2 regions of the Nitrospirillum amazonense genome follow, and region 2 is predicted to be linked to the other one. Evidence: riboswitches for the same ligand, from Rfam matches in the RefSeq annotation. Region 2 holds a riboswitch; the other holds the start of a gene.
What was found. A riboswitch is a leader RNA that binds a small molecule or an ion and turns the genes downstream of it on or off. The one in region 2 is predicted to bind thiamine pyrophosphate.
Positions count from the first base shown of each region.

Region 1: linked by a shared signal. The riboswitch ahead of thiC (phosphomethylpyrimidine synthase ThiC) and the one ahead of thiO (glycine oxidase ThiO) in region 2 are both predicted to bind thiamine pyrophosphate.

Region 1 is NZ_JARPAF010000004.1:527,248-534,833, reverse strand. It holds gene P5F91_RS23185 (lysozyme inhibitor LprI family protein) at 99-1,427, shown strand; gene P5F91_RS23180 (lysozyme inhibitor LprI family protein) at 1,446-2,867, shown strand; TPP riboswitch at 2,967-3,077, shown strand; gene thiC (phosphomethylpyrimidine synthase ThiC) at 3,247-5,115, shown strand; gene P5F91_RS23170 (glutathione S-transferase family protein) at 5,265-5,909, shown strand; gene P5F91_RS23165 (TetR/AcrR family transcriptional regulator C-terminal domain-containing protein) at 5,940-6,641, opposite strand; gene P5F91_RS23160 (FAD-dependent oxidoreductase) at 6,722-7,586, shown strand, end outside.
Region 2 is NZ_JARPAF010000002.1:61,252-68,837, reverse strand. It holds gene P5F91_RS06320 (S9 family peptidase) at 9-2,099, shown strand; gene P5F91_RS06315 (COX15/CtaA family protein) at 2,191-3,258, shown strand; gene P5F91_RS06310 (DJ-1/PfpI family protein) at 3,336-3,938, opposite strand; gene motA (flagellar motor stator protein MotA) at 4,299-5,159, opposite strand; TPP riboswitch at 5,347-5,456, shown strand; gene thiO (glycine oxidase ThiO) at 5,424-6,644, shown strand; gene thiS (sulfur carrier protein ThiS) at 6,641-6,844, shown strand; gene thiG (thiazole synthase) at 6,837-7,586, shown strand, end outside.

The DNA.
Region 1 (7,586 bases), on a different contig from region 2:
GGCGGGGCAAACGATCCTGTGGCAATCGCGGGCGTGATGCCTGATCTTGTCGGCCCCGCCGCCGACCCAGGTTGCCCAGTCCCGTGATCAGACGCCCCGTGATTCGACACCGTGTTCTGCCCGCCATCGCCACCGCCCTCCTGCTGGCGCCCCCGGCCCTGGCGGCCACCCCCTGCGCCACGGCGGGCAAGCGCACGGAACGGATGATCTGCGCCAGCCCGGCGCTGCGGGCCGAGGATGCGGAGATCGCGCGCCTGTACCGGCTGGCGAAGGCCAAGGCGGGCGCGCACGCGGCGGCCGTGATCGCCGAGCAGGCGCGCTGGCTGGCGACGCGCGACCGGCTGTGCGGCGACCTGGCGCCGGCGGATGACGAGCGGGCGCGCACCTGCCTGGCCCGCGCGCTGCCCCTGCGCCACGCCGCGCTGGCGGTGCAGGCGGCCAAGCCGGATAAGCCCTTCTGCGAGCGCGCAGCCGCCACCCTGGCCGCCGCGCGCGGGCTGGACGGCGGCCCGCCCGTGGGCGATTTGGATGAGCAGCTGATCGGCGCCGGCCTGTTGACCCCGGCGCCGGAGCAGGAACTGACCCAGGTGTGGCGCGACCGGCTGCCGCCGGAGGCGACGCAGGACGCCGGCGACCAGATGGCCGTTGTGCCCTTCGGCCGCGCCCATGTGGCGGTGACGGCGCTGGACGACGCCGCGTCGTGCACCAGCTTCAGCGTCCATTGGCTGGACACGGCCGGCAACGGCGGCCCCGCCCTGCCGCCGCCCGAGGCCCGCCCGGCGGACAAGCCGGCCTATTGCTGGTCGGAAAGCGCCGGCTTCGGCCAGGACGCCACCGGCGCCGCGGTCTTCTTCGCCCAGGATTCCGGCCCCAGCCGGCCCATGGCCCGTCCCAGCCATGCCGAGGTCCGCATCCACCCCGTGCATCGCGACCGCTGGGGGGCGGCCTGCCGCATCGAGGCGACCTACCAGACCGAGTTCCGCCTGGGCGACGGCCGCTGCGCCGCCGACGCCGCGACCTGCAAGGCCCTGGCCGAGGCCACCCCGCGCTGGGCCACCGCCCTGGCCGCCAGCCCCTGGTCCATCGGTGCCGACCACCCGCCCGGCCGCCCCGACTATCCCGCCCTGGACGGCCTGGCCCCCTACACCGGCCCCTTCGTCCCCGCCTTCCTGACCATCCCCAGCGTCAAGGGCTGGACCTACACCGGCCTGCCCAACTTCGAGGAGGAGGCGCCCGTCCTGCACTGGCAGAGCCCCGGCGGCCCCCTGATCCTGCGCCTGTCGCCCGGCATGCTGAACTGGCGCCCCGGCCCCATGATCCTGGGCGCCTGGCGGCGGGAGGGCGACACCCTGACCCCGGTGGCGGCCTACACCATCAACCAGGTGCGGGTGGGCGTGCCGGCGGTGACGATGGCGGCCCGGCCCTGAGGCCCGCCGTCAGCACCTATGGCGTTCCTGGCAAAGATGTTTAATTCTGTCGGCAACCTCCACCACCGGTTGCCTACCGCCGTGAACCGCCTTCCCGCCCTGATCACCGCCGCGCTGTTTCTTTCCAGCATTGCGCAGGCCGCCGGCCCCGGCTTTGACTGCGCTGCCGCCAAGACGGCGACCGAGCGCGCGATTTGCGCTGATCCGAAGCTGGCGGACCAGGATAGGGAGGTCGCGCGGCTTTACAGGCAAGTGTTGACTCAGGCCGGCACGGATGTGGCGGCACTGGTCGGCGAACAGCGCCGATGGCTGGCTACACGGGACCGCCTGTGCCAAGGGCCCGCCAGGCCGACGTCGCCCCTGACGGTCGGGTGGCCGACGGAGGAGGAATGCCTGTCCCAAACGATGACCCTACGCCAGGCGGCGCTGACGGCCCTGAGCAAAGGGGAAGGTGACCCGTCGTTTTGCCCTCGCGCTTCGATGACGCTGACCCTGGCCCGCACCGCTGACGATGCGCCGCTTCAAATTCCCCTGGATCGGCAGATGATCGCCGCCGGGCTCGTGGTTCCGGCGCCTGAGGAAAAACTGGACCCCACTTGGCGTCATCGGCTGCCGGCGGCGGCAATCAATCGGCGGGGCGACGCCATAGCCATCGTTCCCTTCGGGTCCTCGCACGTGGCGGTGACGGCAACGGGGGGCACGGCCGATTGCGTCAGCGTCACCGCCTTTCCCTTGGACGCCAGCGGGAAAGCCGGTCCCGCCCTGCCGCCGCCGGAAAACCACGCCCAGCCCTATTGCTGGACGGAAACCGTCGGCTTCGGCACGGACGGCAGCGGACAGCCTCTGTTCTTCACCCAGAACGCGGACAGTATCCGGGCCAAGGCCGGACCTGAGCGCTCAACCCTGTTCATCCGCCTGGCCAGGAAAGACCGCTGGGGCGACTCCTGCAACCTCGAGGTGACCTACCAAGCCGCCTACCGTCTGGGCGAAGGCACCTGCAATGCCAGCGCGCCCGTCTGCCAAGCCCTGCGGCAAGCGGCCCCCGGTTGGGCGGCCACGGTGGGCGCCAGCCCATGGGTAGAGGCGGGTCCTTTTCATCCGGCTGGTGGGCCCGCTTACCCCACCTTGCCAGACCTGACCCCACAGGAGATGGATGAACCATTGGACGCGACCTTTCGAATGCCGAACTTTCCCGGTTGGCATTATCGCGGCTTCTCGGCGTTCGAGATGTCGTCGCCATTGATGACCTGGCAAAGCCCGGACGGACCGCTGACCGTGCGCATCGCACCCGGCACCGTGGGCTGGCGGGTGGGCGCCATGATCTTGGGCGTCTGGCGGGGGCAAGGCGACACACTGACGCCCGTGGCCGGCTACGTCATCGACCATGTGCGCGTCGGTCACCCCAGCATCAAGACCGTCTCCTCCGTCCAAATTTACTGAGGCGAACCCATCGGTAGAACTGAGCGTCGCCCAACCATTCCCCCACCACCCCATTTCCCTCCCCATTGACACCTGCGCCCTCGGGCGCGCACAGTGCGGCCTTCGTTCCAGGGGTGCGCCGGAGGGCGCTGAGATCCGCGGAGAGACGCGGGGACCCTTTGAACCTGATCCGGATCGTACCGGCGTAGGGATGGGAACAGGGGCCTTCGCGTATCTACCCGCCAACGGGATCACACGCGCATCCGCCCTGTAGGCCGCGACTGCAGCGGCCGCCTTCCTCCCCCTCATCGTCGTTGCCCCGGGTTGGCGACATGTGACGTGCCGGACGCATCAGCGGCCAGAGAGCCAAGGGCGCCGGACTACGGAGGAGCACGACCCTATGCCCGATACCCTGACCCCGGCCGCGATTCCGGCGAACGACGGCTTCACCGTCACCACCGGGCCCCTGCCCGCCTCCCGCAAGGTCCACATCCCGGGCACCCTGCACCCCGACCTGCGCGTGGCCATGCGCGAGATCGACCTGAGCCCCAGCGCCAATGAACCGCCGGTGCGCGTCTACGACCCGTCCGGCCCCTACACCGACCCGGCCGTGACCACCGACATCCGCCTGGGCCTGGCGGAGCTGCGCCGCCCCTGGGTCGAGGGCCGGGGCGATGTGGAGCGTTATGAGGGCCGCGCCATCAAGGCGGTGGACAACGGCCTGAAGGAAGGCGAGAGCAGCCCCGTGCCGGTGTTCGACCGCGCCGGCCGCCTGCCCCTGCGCGCCAAGGATGGCCCCGGGGGTGTTGTCAGGGCGGTGACGCAGCTGGCCTACGCCCGCGCCGGCATCGTGACGCCGGAGATGGAATACGTCGCCATCCGCGAGAACCTGGGCCGCCAGGCGCTGAAGGAACAGCTGGAGCGCGACGGCGAAAGCTTCGGGGCATCCATCCCGGACTTCGTGACGCCGGAGTTCGTGCGGGATGAGATCGCGCGCGGTCGCGCCATCATCCCCAACAACATCAACCACCCGGAATCGGAGCCGATGGCCATCGGCCGCAACTTCCTGGTCAAGATCAACGCCAACATCGGCAATTCCGCCGTCACCTCCAGCGTCGCGGAAGAAGTGGACAAGCTGGTGTGGGCCATCCGCTGGGGGGCCGACACGGTCATGGACCTGTCCACCGGCCGCAACATCCACACCATCCGCGAATGGATTATCCGCAACAGCCCCGTGCCCATCGGCACCGTTCCCATCTACCAGGCGCTGGAGAAGGTGAACGGCAAGGCCGAGGACCTGACGTGGGAGGTGTTCCGCGACACCCTGATCGAGCAGTGCGAGCAGGGCGTGGACTATTTCACCATCCATGCCGGCGTGCGCCTGGCCCACATCCCCCTGACGGCCAAGCGCGTCACCGGCATCGTCTCGCGCGGCGGGTCCATCATGGCCAAGTGGTGCCTGGCGCACCACAAGGAGAACTTCCTCTACACCCGCTTCGAGGAAATCTGCGAGATCATGAAGGCCTATGACGTGGCCTTCTCGCTGGGCGACGGCCTGCGCCCCGGCAGCATCGCGGATGCCAACGACGCCGCCCAGTTCGCCGAGCTGAAGACACTGGGTGAGCTGACGCAGATCGCCTGGAAGCACGACGTGCAGGTGATGATCGAGGGCCCGGGCCATGTGCCCATGCACAAGATCAAGGAGAACATGGACCTGCAGCTGCAGTGGTGCGGCGAGGCGCCGTTCTACACGCTGGGGCCGCTCACCACCGACATCGCGCCCGGCTACGACCACATCACCAGCGCCATCGGCGCCGCCCAGATCGGCTGGTTCGGCACCGCCATGCTCTGCTACGTGACGCCCAAGGAGCATCTGGGCCTGCCCGACCGCGACGACGTGAAGGTGGGTGTCGTCACCTACAAGGTGGCGGCGCACGCGGCGGATCTCGCCAAGGGCCACCCCGCCGCCCGCCTGCGCGACGACGCGCTCAGCCGCGCCCGGTTCGAGTTCCGCTGGCGCGACCAGTTCAACCTGTCGCTGGACCCGGAAACGGCGGAAAAGTTCCACGACCAGACCCTGCCCGCCGACGGCGCCAAGCTGGCGCACTTCTGCAGCATGTGCGGGCCGAAGTTCTGCTCCATGAAGATCAGCCAGGAGGTGCGCGACCTGGCCGGCGTGGAGGGCAGCTTCGTCGAAGCCGAGAAGGGCATGGCCGAGATGTCGGAGGCCTTCCTGGCGCAGGGGGCGGAGATTTATCACACGCCCTGAGGCGCGCATCCGGGTTCAGCATCCCGACGTCCGTTCAATCCCCACCGGTACCCCGCCGGTGGGGATTGTCCTTTGTGCCGGGCCCGTGTCCTGATGCGCGGGCCACGGGTTCAGACAGGCACGGGTTCAGATAGGGAGGATCGTGGACGATGATCACCGTCTTCGGCGAAGGAAGGGGCTTTCGCGTCGTCTGGCTGCTGGAGGAAATGGGGCTGCCCTATCGGCTGAGGCCGGTGGATCTGCTCGCCGGCGTCGAGAATGATCCGGAGTACCTGGCCATCAACCCGGCCGGCTTCATCCCGGCGCTCCAGGACGGCGATGCCACCCTGGTCGAGTCCATCGCGATCATGGAATATCTGATCGCGCGGTACGGGCCCACGCCGCTGGCGCCGGCCGCGCAGGATCCCGCCTTCCCCGCCTATCAGCAATTCCTGCACCTGGGCGAAGCCGGCCTGGCCGCGTCGATGTACTTCGTCGTCGTCAGCCGCAACCTGGCGCCCGAGGCGGAGCGCCGGAACTGGGGCGCCCTCAAGGCGCTGGAGGTGTTCGAGAGCCGGCTGGGGCTGGTGACGCGCCAGCTGGCGCGCGCGCCTTACATGGCCGGCGAGACGTTCACGGCGGCCGACATTTCCGTGACCTACGCGCTTGAGTTCGCCCAGCGGGCCGGCGGCTACACCCTCAACGAGGCGCAGCGCGCCTACATCGCCCGCACCAGCGGCCGCGACGCCTATCGGCGGGCCATGGACACCTGCCAGGCCACCAAGGCCTGGGCCGCCGCCGTGGCGGCGTCGTGATCTTCCGCCGCGGAACCGCCGGGGAACCGCCTATCGCACCGTCCCGATACCGGCCAGGATGAGGTCGATGCCGGCCAGGAACTGGTCACGGTCATCGTGCGCCGCCAGCTGCGGCGCCACCCGACGCAGGAAGGGATAGTCGGCCGGATCCAGCCGCGCCCATCCCCCGGCGATGTCCGCCAGCGCCGCCGAGCGATCCGTCCCCGGCGCCTGCAGGCGCGCGTTCGCCGCGTTCTGCCCGGCGGCGCCGAAGATATAGGTCACCAGCGCCGACCAGGCGTTGAACCACGCCCCCTCCGGCACGCCCAGTTCCCACAGCCGGCCGCCTATGGCCTCAAACACCCGCAGCATCGCCGGCTGCCACGGCGCGCGGGAGAACTGGGCGCCCACCCAAGGGTGCGCGTCGATGGCGTCGAACATGGCCAGGGCGATCACCCGGATGGCCTCGCGCGGGTCCGCCCCGCCGGCCCCGGTCTCGGATATGGCCCCGGATATCGCCCCGGATATCGCCCCTGCCATGGCCCGCGTGACGACATGGTCGGTGGCCGCCGCCAACAGCGCGTCCTTGTCGGCGACATGCCAGTAGATGGCCCCGCTGCCCGTCGCCAGGCGGGCCGCCAGCGCGCGGAAGGTCAGGGCGCCCTCGCCGCCTGCATCGAGGATGGCGATCGCCGCCCCCACGATCCTTTCCCTGGAAAGCGCGTCCGCGCGCCGGTCGGTCCGTTTCGTCATGGGATCATCTTGACATTCATGGAACCCCGTTCCAATTAAATATCTATGGAACATCGTTCCAATCCCTTTGAGGAAGCAAGATGACACCCGTCACCATCGTCGGCGCCGGCCTGGGCGGTCTCACCCTCGCCCGCGTCCTGCATGTCCACGGCATTCCCACGATCGTCTATGAGGCGGAGGGGTCGGCCGGCGCCCGCGCCCAGGGCGGCATGCTGGACATCCATGAGCGGGACGGTCAGCTGGCGCTGAAGGCCGCCGGCCTGTTCGACCCGTTTCGCGCCCTGATCCATGCCGGTGGGGAGGCGTCGCGGGTGCTGGACCCCCAGGGCGCCGTGCTGATGGACCAGCCGGACGACGGCACGGGCGGCCGGCCCGAGGTGCTGCGGGGGGAGCTGCGGCGCCTGCTGCTGGACAGCCTGCCAGCGGGAACCGTCCAGTGGGGCCGGAAGCTGGCGCGCGTGGCGGCGCTGGGCGACGGGCGGCATGAACTGACCTTCACGGATGGGGCCAGCGTGACCACCGGCCTGCTGGTCGGGGCCGATGGCGCCTGGTCCAAGGTGCGGCCGCTGCTGTCGGACGCCACGCCCGCCTATGCCGGCGCCACCTTCATCGATACCTACCTGTTCGATGCCGACGCGCGATATCCGGCGACGGCCCAGGCGGTGGGCGGCGGTGGGATGTTCGCCATGACGCCCGGCCGGGGCATCTTCGCCCACCGTGAGCCCGGCGGCACGCTGCACGCCTATATCGGGCTGCGGCGGCCGGCGGAATGGATCGCCGCCATCGACTTCGGCGACGCGGCCGCCGCCAAGGCCCGCATCGCGGCCGAGTTCGACGGCTGGGCCCCGGCCCTGACCACGCTGATCACCCACAGCGACACGCCGCCCGTGCCGCGCCTGCTCCACACCCTGCCCATCGGCCACCGCTGGGACCGGGTGCCAGGCG
Region 2 (7,586 bases):
CTCCATCCATGTCCGCTTCCGACGTCCCCTTCCGCCAGTCCGCTTTCGCCAAGCCGCCCGTGGCCCGGGTCTGGCCGGTGGAGAAGACGGCCCACGGCGAGGTTCGCGTCGACCCCTACGATTGGTTGCGCGACCCGGCCTTCCCCGAGGTGAAGGACCTGGACATCCTGTCCTACCTTGAGGCGGAGAACGGCTATATCGAGCAGGTGCTGGGCGGGGAGGGGGACCTGCGCCCCGCCCTGGTGGCCGAACTGCGCGCCCGCATCAAGGAGGACGACACCGGCGTTCCCTACCGCCGCGACGGCTATTTCTACCAGTCGCGCTTCGCTGCCGGCCAGAACTACCCCGTCTTCGTGCGCTGGGCCGCCGGCACCTCTGAAGAGGAGGTGGTGCTGGACGTCAACGTCCTGGCGGCGCAGCACGACTTCATGCGCGTGGCGGATTTCGAGACGACGCGCGACGGTCGCTACCTGGCCTACACCGCCGACACCGACGGCTCCGAACGCTACGGCGTGCGGGTGAAGGACCTGTCCACCGGTGACCTGGTGCTGGAGGGGGCGGCCGACGCCACGCCTGGCGTCGCCTGGGCGGCCGACGGCCGGCACCTGTTCTACATCCGCCAGGATGAGTTCCAGCGGCCCAAGACCGTGTGGCGCCACCGCCTGGGCACCGCCCTGACCGAGGACGTGCTGGTCTATGAGGAGGCCGACCCCGCCTGGATGGTCAGCCTGGACCTGACCCTGTCCGGCCGGTTCATCCGCATCGTCGCCCACAACAACGTGTCGACCGAGGTGCGGCTTCTGGACGCCGCGCAGCCGGAGGGTGAGCCCCGCCTGGTCCTGCCCCGCCGCCAGGGTCACGAATACAATGTCGAGGATCAGGGCGACACCGCCTGGATCATCACCAACGACACCCACCGCAACTTCCGCCTGGTGAAGGCGCCGCTGGCCGATACGGCGGAGGCCAACTGGGTGGAGGTCATCGCCCCGGCCGACCGCACCTACCTCACCGGCCACATGGCGTTCCGCGACTGGCTGGTGGTCTATGCCCGGGTGGACGGCGCCCAGGTGGTGCGGGTGCTGGATAAGAAAGGTGGCGCCCACGACATCGCCTTCCCCGACGCGGCGTTCGAGGTCGGCCCCGGCGCCAACTTCGACTATGACGGCGGCCTGCTGCGCCTGCGCTACCAGTCGCTGGCGACGCCGCCCACGGTCTACGACTACGACCTGAACGACCGCACTTTGGCCATCCGCAAGGTCCAGGAAATTCCCAGCGGCTACGACGCCGACCAGTATGTCAGCGCCCGCCTGATGGCCCCGGCGCGCGACGGCACGCTGATCCCCGTCTCCATCGTCCACCGCCGCGACTTTCCCAAGGATGGCTCCGGCGCCCTGCACCTCTACGCCTATGGCGCGTACGGCAACGGCATCGACCCTTATTTTTCGGCCAACCGGCTGGGCCTGCTGGATCGGGGCTTCGCTTTCGCCATCGCCCACATCCGCGGCGGTGATGAACTGGGGCGCGGCTGGTACGAGGACGGCAAGCTGGAGAAGAAGATCAACAGCTTCACCGACTTCATCGATGCCGCGCAGTTCCTGGCGGGCCAGGGCTATGCCAAGGCCGGCAACATCTCGGCCGAGGGCGGCAGCGCCGGCGGCCTGCTGATGGGTGCGGTGGCCAACATGGCGCCCGAGGGCCTGTTCCGCGCCATCGTGGCCCAGGTGCCCTTCGTCGACGTGGTCAACACCATGCTGGACGACAGCCTGCCCCTGACGGTCATCGAGTATGACGAGTGGGGCAATCCCAACGAGCCCGAGGTCTATCAGCGGCTGAAGTCCTACAGCCCCTACGACAACGTGGCGGCCAAGGCCTATCCCCACCTGCTGATCACCGCGGGCCTCAGCGACCCGCGCGTCACCTATTGGGAACCAGCCAAGTGGACGGCCAAGCTGCGGACGCTCAAGACCGACGACCATGTCCTGCTGTCGCGCACCGAGATGGGGGCCGGCCACGCCGGTGCCGCCGGCCGCTTCGACAAGCTGAAGGAGGTGGCCCTGACCCAGGCCTTCCTGCTGCGGGCCTTCGGCAAGGGGCTGTAAGGGCAATTCGTCCAATGCCGGGCATTTGTAAGGGGGGCTGGGGCGGGCTTATAGTCCGCTCCAGCCCTTTACTTTTCAAAGGCCCCATCCCGTGACCGTCACGCCTTTCCCCACCGCCCGCGCCCGTGCCGCCACCCGCGCGCCCTATCGCGCCATCGGCATCTGGCTGCTGGTCTGTGCCGGCTTGGTATTCGCCATGGCCGTCATCGGCGCCATCACCCGCCTGACGGAAAGCGGCTTGTCGATCACGGAATGGAAGCCGGTGACGGGTGCCCTGCCGCCCCTGTCGGACGCCGCCTGGGCGGAGGAGTTCGCCAAGTACCAGGCCACGCCGGAATTCGCGCTGAAGCACAGCGGCATGGACCTGGCGCAGTTCAAGGGCATCTTCTTTTGGGAGTGGTTCCACCGCCTGGTGGGGCGCCTGATCGGCCTCGTCTTCCTGTTGCCCTTCCTGGTCTTTCTCGCCACCCGCCGCGTGCCGCGCAGCCTGGTGCCGCGCCTGGCCGGCCTGTTCGTTCTGGGCGGGCTGCAGGGCGCCTTGGGCTGGTACATGGTCAAGAGCGGCCTGGTGAACCGGCCCGATGTCAGCCACTACCGCCTGGCGGCCCACCTGTCGCTGGCGGTGCTGATCTATGTCGCCATGCTGGCCACGGCCCTGCCGCTGCTGTTCCCTGCCGCCAGTGGCAGCCTGCACCGGGCGCGCGGCAGTTTGCGCCGCCACGCCGGTATTGCCATGGCCCTGGTCGCCACCACCATGGTGTGGGGTGCCTTCACCGCCGGGCTGGACGCGGGCCAGGCCTACAACACCTGGCCGCTGATGAACGGCACCTTCGCGCCGGAGGAGATGTGGAACCTCAGCCCCATCTGGCTGAACATCCTGGAGAACACGGCGGCGGTGCAGTTCACCCACCGCTGGCTGGCCATCCTGACCGGCCTGGTGGTCTGGTCCTACGCCTTCCGCGCCCTGCGTGCTGACGTCCAGGGCCGGGTGCGGACGTTGGCCATCGCCGTGGCCGCGATGGTGCTGGTGCAGATCAGCCTGGGCATCAGCACCCTGCTGATGTTCGTGCCGGTGCACGTGGCCGCTACCCACCAGGCCGGCGCCCTGGTCCTGCTGGGCCTGTTCACCTGGACGGTGGTGGAATACCGGCGGGGGTGAGCGCCTCATCTGGATAAACAAAAAGGGCGCGAAGCTGGATGCCACGCGCCCTTTTTTCATTCCGTATGCCGGCCTGATCAGGCGGCGGCGGCCTTCTCGGCCAGCAGCTGACGGCGGTACTCGATGGCGTCGGCGAAGACGCGCAGCATGGTCTCGATGAACTCCGGCACCACCTCTTCCGGACCGCGGGCGGTCAGCAGCTGGCGGTCGATGTTCATGTTCTGGCCTTCCTCGGCCACCCAGGTGGCGCCGGCGGCCTCGACGGTCTCGCGGATCGCCTCGTTGCCGGTCACGGTGCGGCCCTTCAGACGCTGGGCCACGGCCAGCAGCTGGACGCCGTGGTTGATGGCGGCGACGCCCTTGCCGGCGTCCATGAAGCTGCCGATGATGCGACGGGTGTGCGGGTTAGCGGCCAGCTTGGTCACGCTGCGCTCACCGCCCGGCAGGACCAGCAGGTCGAAGTCGGCGGCCAGCACCTCGCCAATCTGCTTGTCCGTGGGGAAGTAGTGGCCCCAGGACGTACCGTGCCAGCCGTTCACGAGACCCTGCTCGGGCGAGATGATCTTGGGCGCGGCGCCGGCGCGCAGTAGGGCGCGCTGGGCTTCGGTCATTTCCACTTCTTCGAAGCCGTTGGCGATGAGGATGGCAACGGCTTTTCCAGCGAGCGGCTGATCGGTCAAATTACGTCTCCTATGTTGTTTCGGCGGCCCGACACCCGCCCGTCGCCGTTCCCCAGGGGACGGCGCCGTTGGCAAGGCGCGATGGATGCTGCCTCGTGAAAATGGCCGCCCAGGAACAGGCGGCCATGGCAAAGCGTCAGGCGTGGGCGGCTGTCGTGATGCATGCCGGGCCGATGGGATGACGCTCTATTCGCATGGCACCGTAGTTGGCCTCTCCGGCGCCCCAGGTCAATCGCATTAAGACCGAATCGGGGTTGCAGTGCGGCATGGCTGGGTTGCGGGTGCATGGCCGGGCTCTGGCACGCTCGCGCCCGCCTTGACCTAAACTTTGGGATGGGGGGCGCCCGCCGCCTGCCGGCGTCAATTAATCGCCGACAGCGCCTCTTCCAACTCGTTGAAGTCGGGCATGTACTCCGTCGGCACCTTTTTTCGTGCCGCCTCGATGGACACCTGGGGCGCGTAGCCCGCCAGGTGGGATGTGATGGCCGCCCGGATGACGTGGTAGAACTGGTTCTCCTCCTCCGCCACGCCCTTCAGCCGCGAGGCGATGGGGGCGATGATGCAGTAGGACAGGAAGATACCCATGAAGGTGCCGACCAGGGCGCCACCGATCAGCTTGCCCAGCACCTCGGGCGGCTCGGTGATGGACGCCATGGTCTTGATGACGCCCAGCACGGCGGCCACGATGCCCAGGGCGGGCATGGCGTCGGCCATGGTCTGGAAGGCGTGGCTGGAGTGCAGGTCCTCGTGCTTGGCCTTGTCGATCTCCTGCTCCATCAGCGCCTCAAGTTCATGCGGGTTGTCCACGCCGATGGAGAACATGCGCAGGTAGTCCGCGATGAACTTGACCGTGAACGGATCCTTCATGATCGAGGGGTAGGCGTTGAAGATGTTGCTTTCCAGGGGCTTTTCGATGTGCTGCTCGATGGCCAGCACGCCCTTGGTCTTCATCGTCTTCAGGATTTGATAGAGCAGCGACAGCAGCTCCATGTATTCCTTTTTGTGGAACTTCGCGCCGGGGAAGATGCGCTTCACCGCACCCAGCGCCTGCTTGATGGTGTGGGTGCTGTTCGCCACCATGAAGCCGCAGATGGCGGCGCCGCCGATGGTCATGAATTCGCCAGGCAGGGCCTCAAGGATGATGCCGATCTTGCCGCCGAAAATCATGAACGACCCGAACACGCAGATGAACACGCCGAGCAGGCCGATGGCGGCAAACATGAGCAGACCTTGGTAGCTGGACCCCTAAGGTTCGCAGAGTCCAGACAATCGGCCTACTTGTCAAATCCCTGATGGGGTAGGCCGACGGCGCATCGGCGCGCCCGGACGGGGGATGTCGAACGCCGCCCTGTCACCCAGCCATGACGGCAAGACCCTTGAATTCGGACGCCCCGTCCGCCATCGTTCCCGCCATCGACTGGGGTGCCGCCCGCCTGACCACCGGGCCCGCGGCTGAGATCAGACCCATGGAACCTGCTCCGGATCATGCCGGCGAAGGGAGATCGCGAGACCGTGACCTATCATCCGCCTTCGGGCCATTCATTTGCCAAGCCGTCCGTCGCCCCCCGGGTGGTCGTCATCGGTGCCGGCTGCATCGGCCTGTCAATCGCCTGGCGCCTGGCCGCCGCCGGCTGCGCGGTCGACATCTATGATCGGGGGACCGCTGGCCGGGGTGCCACCCATGCCGCCGCCGGTATGCTGGCGGCCGCCGTGGAGACGGAACCGGGGGAGCAGGCGCTGCTGCCCCTGACCCTGGACAGCCAGCGCCGCTGGCCCGCCTTCGCCGCCGAGCTGGAGGCTTACAGCGGCCTGCCCGTCGACCTGCGCACGGACGGCACGGTGCAGGTGGCCCTGACTCGCGACGATGTGGAGGTGCTGCGCAGCGGCTTCGAGTTCCAGCGGTCCTTGGGCCTCAATGTCGCCTGGCTGAATGGCGCGCAGGTGAAGGAGCGTGAGCCGTGGCTGAACCCCCGCGCCGCCGCCGGCGTGCTGGGCGCCGATGACGGCCAGGTGGACAACCGCAAGCTGGCCGTGGCGCTGAAGGCCGCGGCATTGAAGGCGGGCGCCCGCCTGCACGAGGGCGCGGCCGTGGAGGCGCTGTCGCTGACGGCGGGCCGCACCGATGGCGTGGTGGTGGATGGCGCGCTGAAGCCCGCCGACGTGGTGGCGCTGGCGGCCGGCGCCTGGTCGCGCCAGTTGCCAGGCCTGCCGGAAGGCGCGGTGCCGCCGGTGCGGCCGGTGAAGGGCCAGATGCTGGCCCTGCGCATGGACCCGGCCCAGCCGCTGTTGCGCCATGTGGTGTGGCCGCCCAAATGCTATCTGGTGCCCCGTCTGGACGGGCGCCTGATCGTGGGCGCCACGACCGAGGACAAGGGCTGGGACGACCATCTGACGGCCGGCGGCGTGCTGGCCCTGCTGGAGGCCGCGTGGCGGGCCCTGCCCGGGGTGGAGGAACTGCCCATCGAGGAGATGTGGGTGGGCCACCGCCCCGGCAGCCGCGACGACGCCCCCATCCTGGGGCCCGTGCCCGAGGTCGCCGGCCTGGTCATGGCCACCGGCCACCACCGCAACGGCATCCTGCTGACGCCCGGCACGGCCGACCTGGTCGCCGACCACATCCTGACCGGCCGGGTGGACCCGCTGCTGGCGCCCTTCGGCATCGGGCGATTTGGCCAGCGAACTGAGCTTGACGTGAGGCGTGCATGATCACCGTGAACGGCAAGGCCCGCGACCATGCGGACGGCCTGGACCTGCCGGCCCTGTTGGGCGAGGCGGGGGTGGGGCCGGATTCCCGCGGCATCGCCGTGGCCATCAACGGCACCGTGGTGCCGCGTGCCCGCTGGGCGGAGCGTGCCGTCGCCGACGGCGACGCCATCGAAATCGTGAAGGTGCTGCAAGGTGGCTGAAGACCTGTTCCGCATCGCCGGCAAGGCGTTCACCTCCCGCCTGTTCTTGGGCACGGCGGGCTATCCCAACCAGCAGGTGTTCCTGGACAGCTTGGCGGCGTCGGGCGCTGAAGTGGTCACCGTCTCCATCCGCCGGGTGGATATGGAGGGCGGGGCCGAGGGCATCCTGGACCTCGTGCGCGACAGGGCCTGGCTGCTGCCCAACACCGCCGGCTGCGCCACGGTGAAGGACGCCGTGCTGACCGCCCAGCTGGCGCGCGAGGCGCTGGACACCAGCTGGATCAAGCTGGAACTGATCGGCGACCGCGAGACGCTGTACCCGGATGTGGAGCAGTTGGTGACCGCTGCCGCCCAGCTTGTGGACGACGGTTTCACCGTCCTGCCCTATTGCACCGACGACCCCATCGTCTGTCGCCGTCTGGCCGACGTCGGCTGCGCCGCCGTCATGCCCCTGGGGGCGCCCATCGGCACGGGGCTGGGAATCCTCAATCCTTACAATATCGAAATGATATGCGCGCGCAGCACGGTGCCGGTCATCCTGGACGCCGGCATCGGCACCGCCTCTGACGCCGCCCTGGCTATGGAACTGGGCTGCGACGCCGTGCTGCTGAACACCGCCGTGTCCAAGAGCAAGGACCCGGTGCGCATGGCGGCCGCCATGGGCCACGCCGTCATCGCAGGTCGCCTTGCCCGCCTGGCCGGCCGCATCCCGAAGCGCACCCGCGCCGAAGCCTCCAGCCCA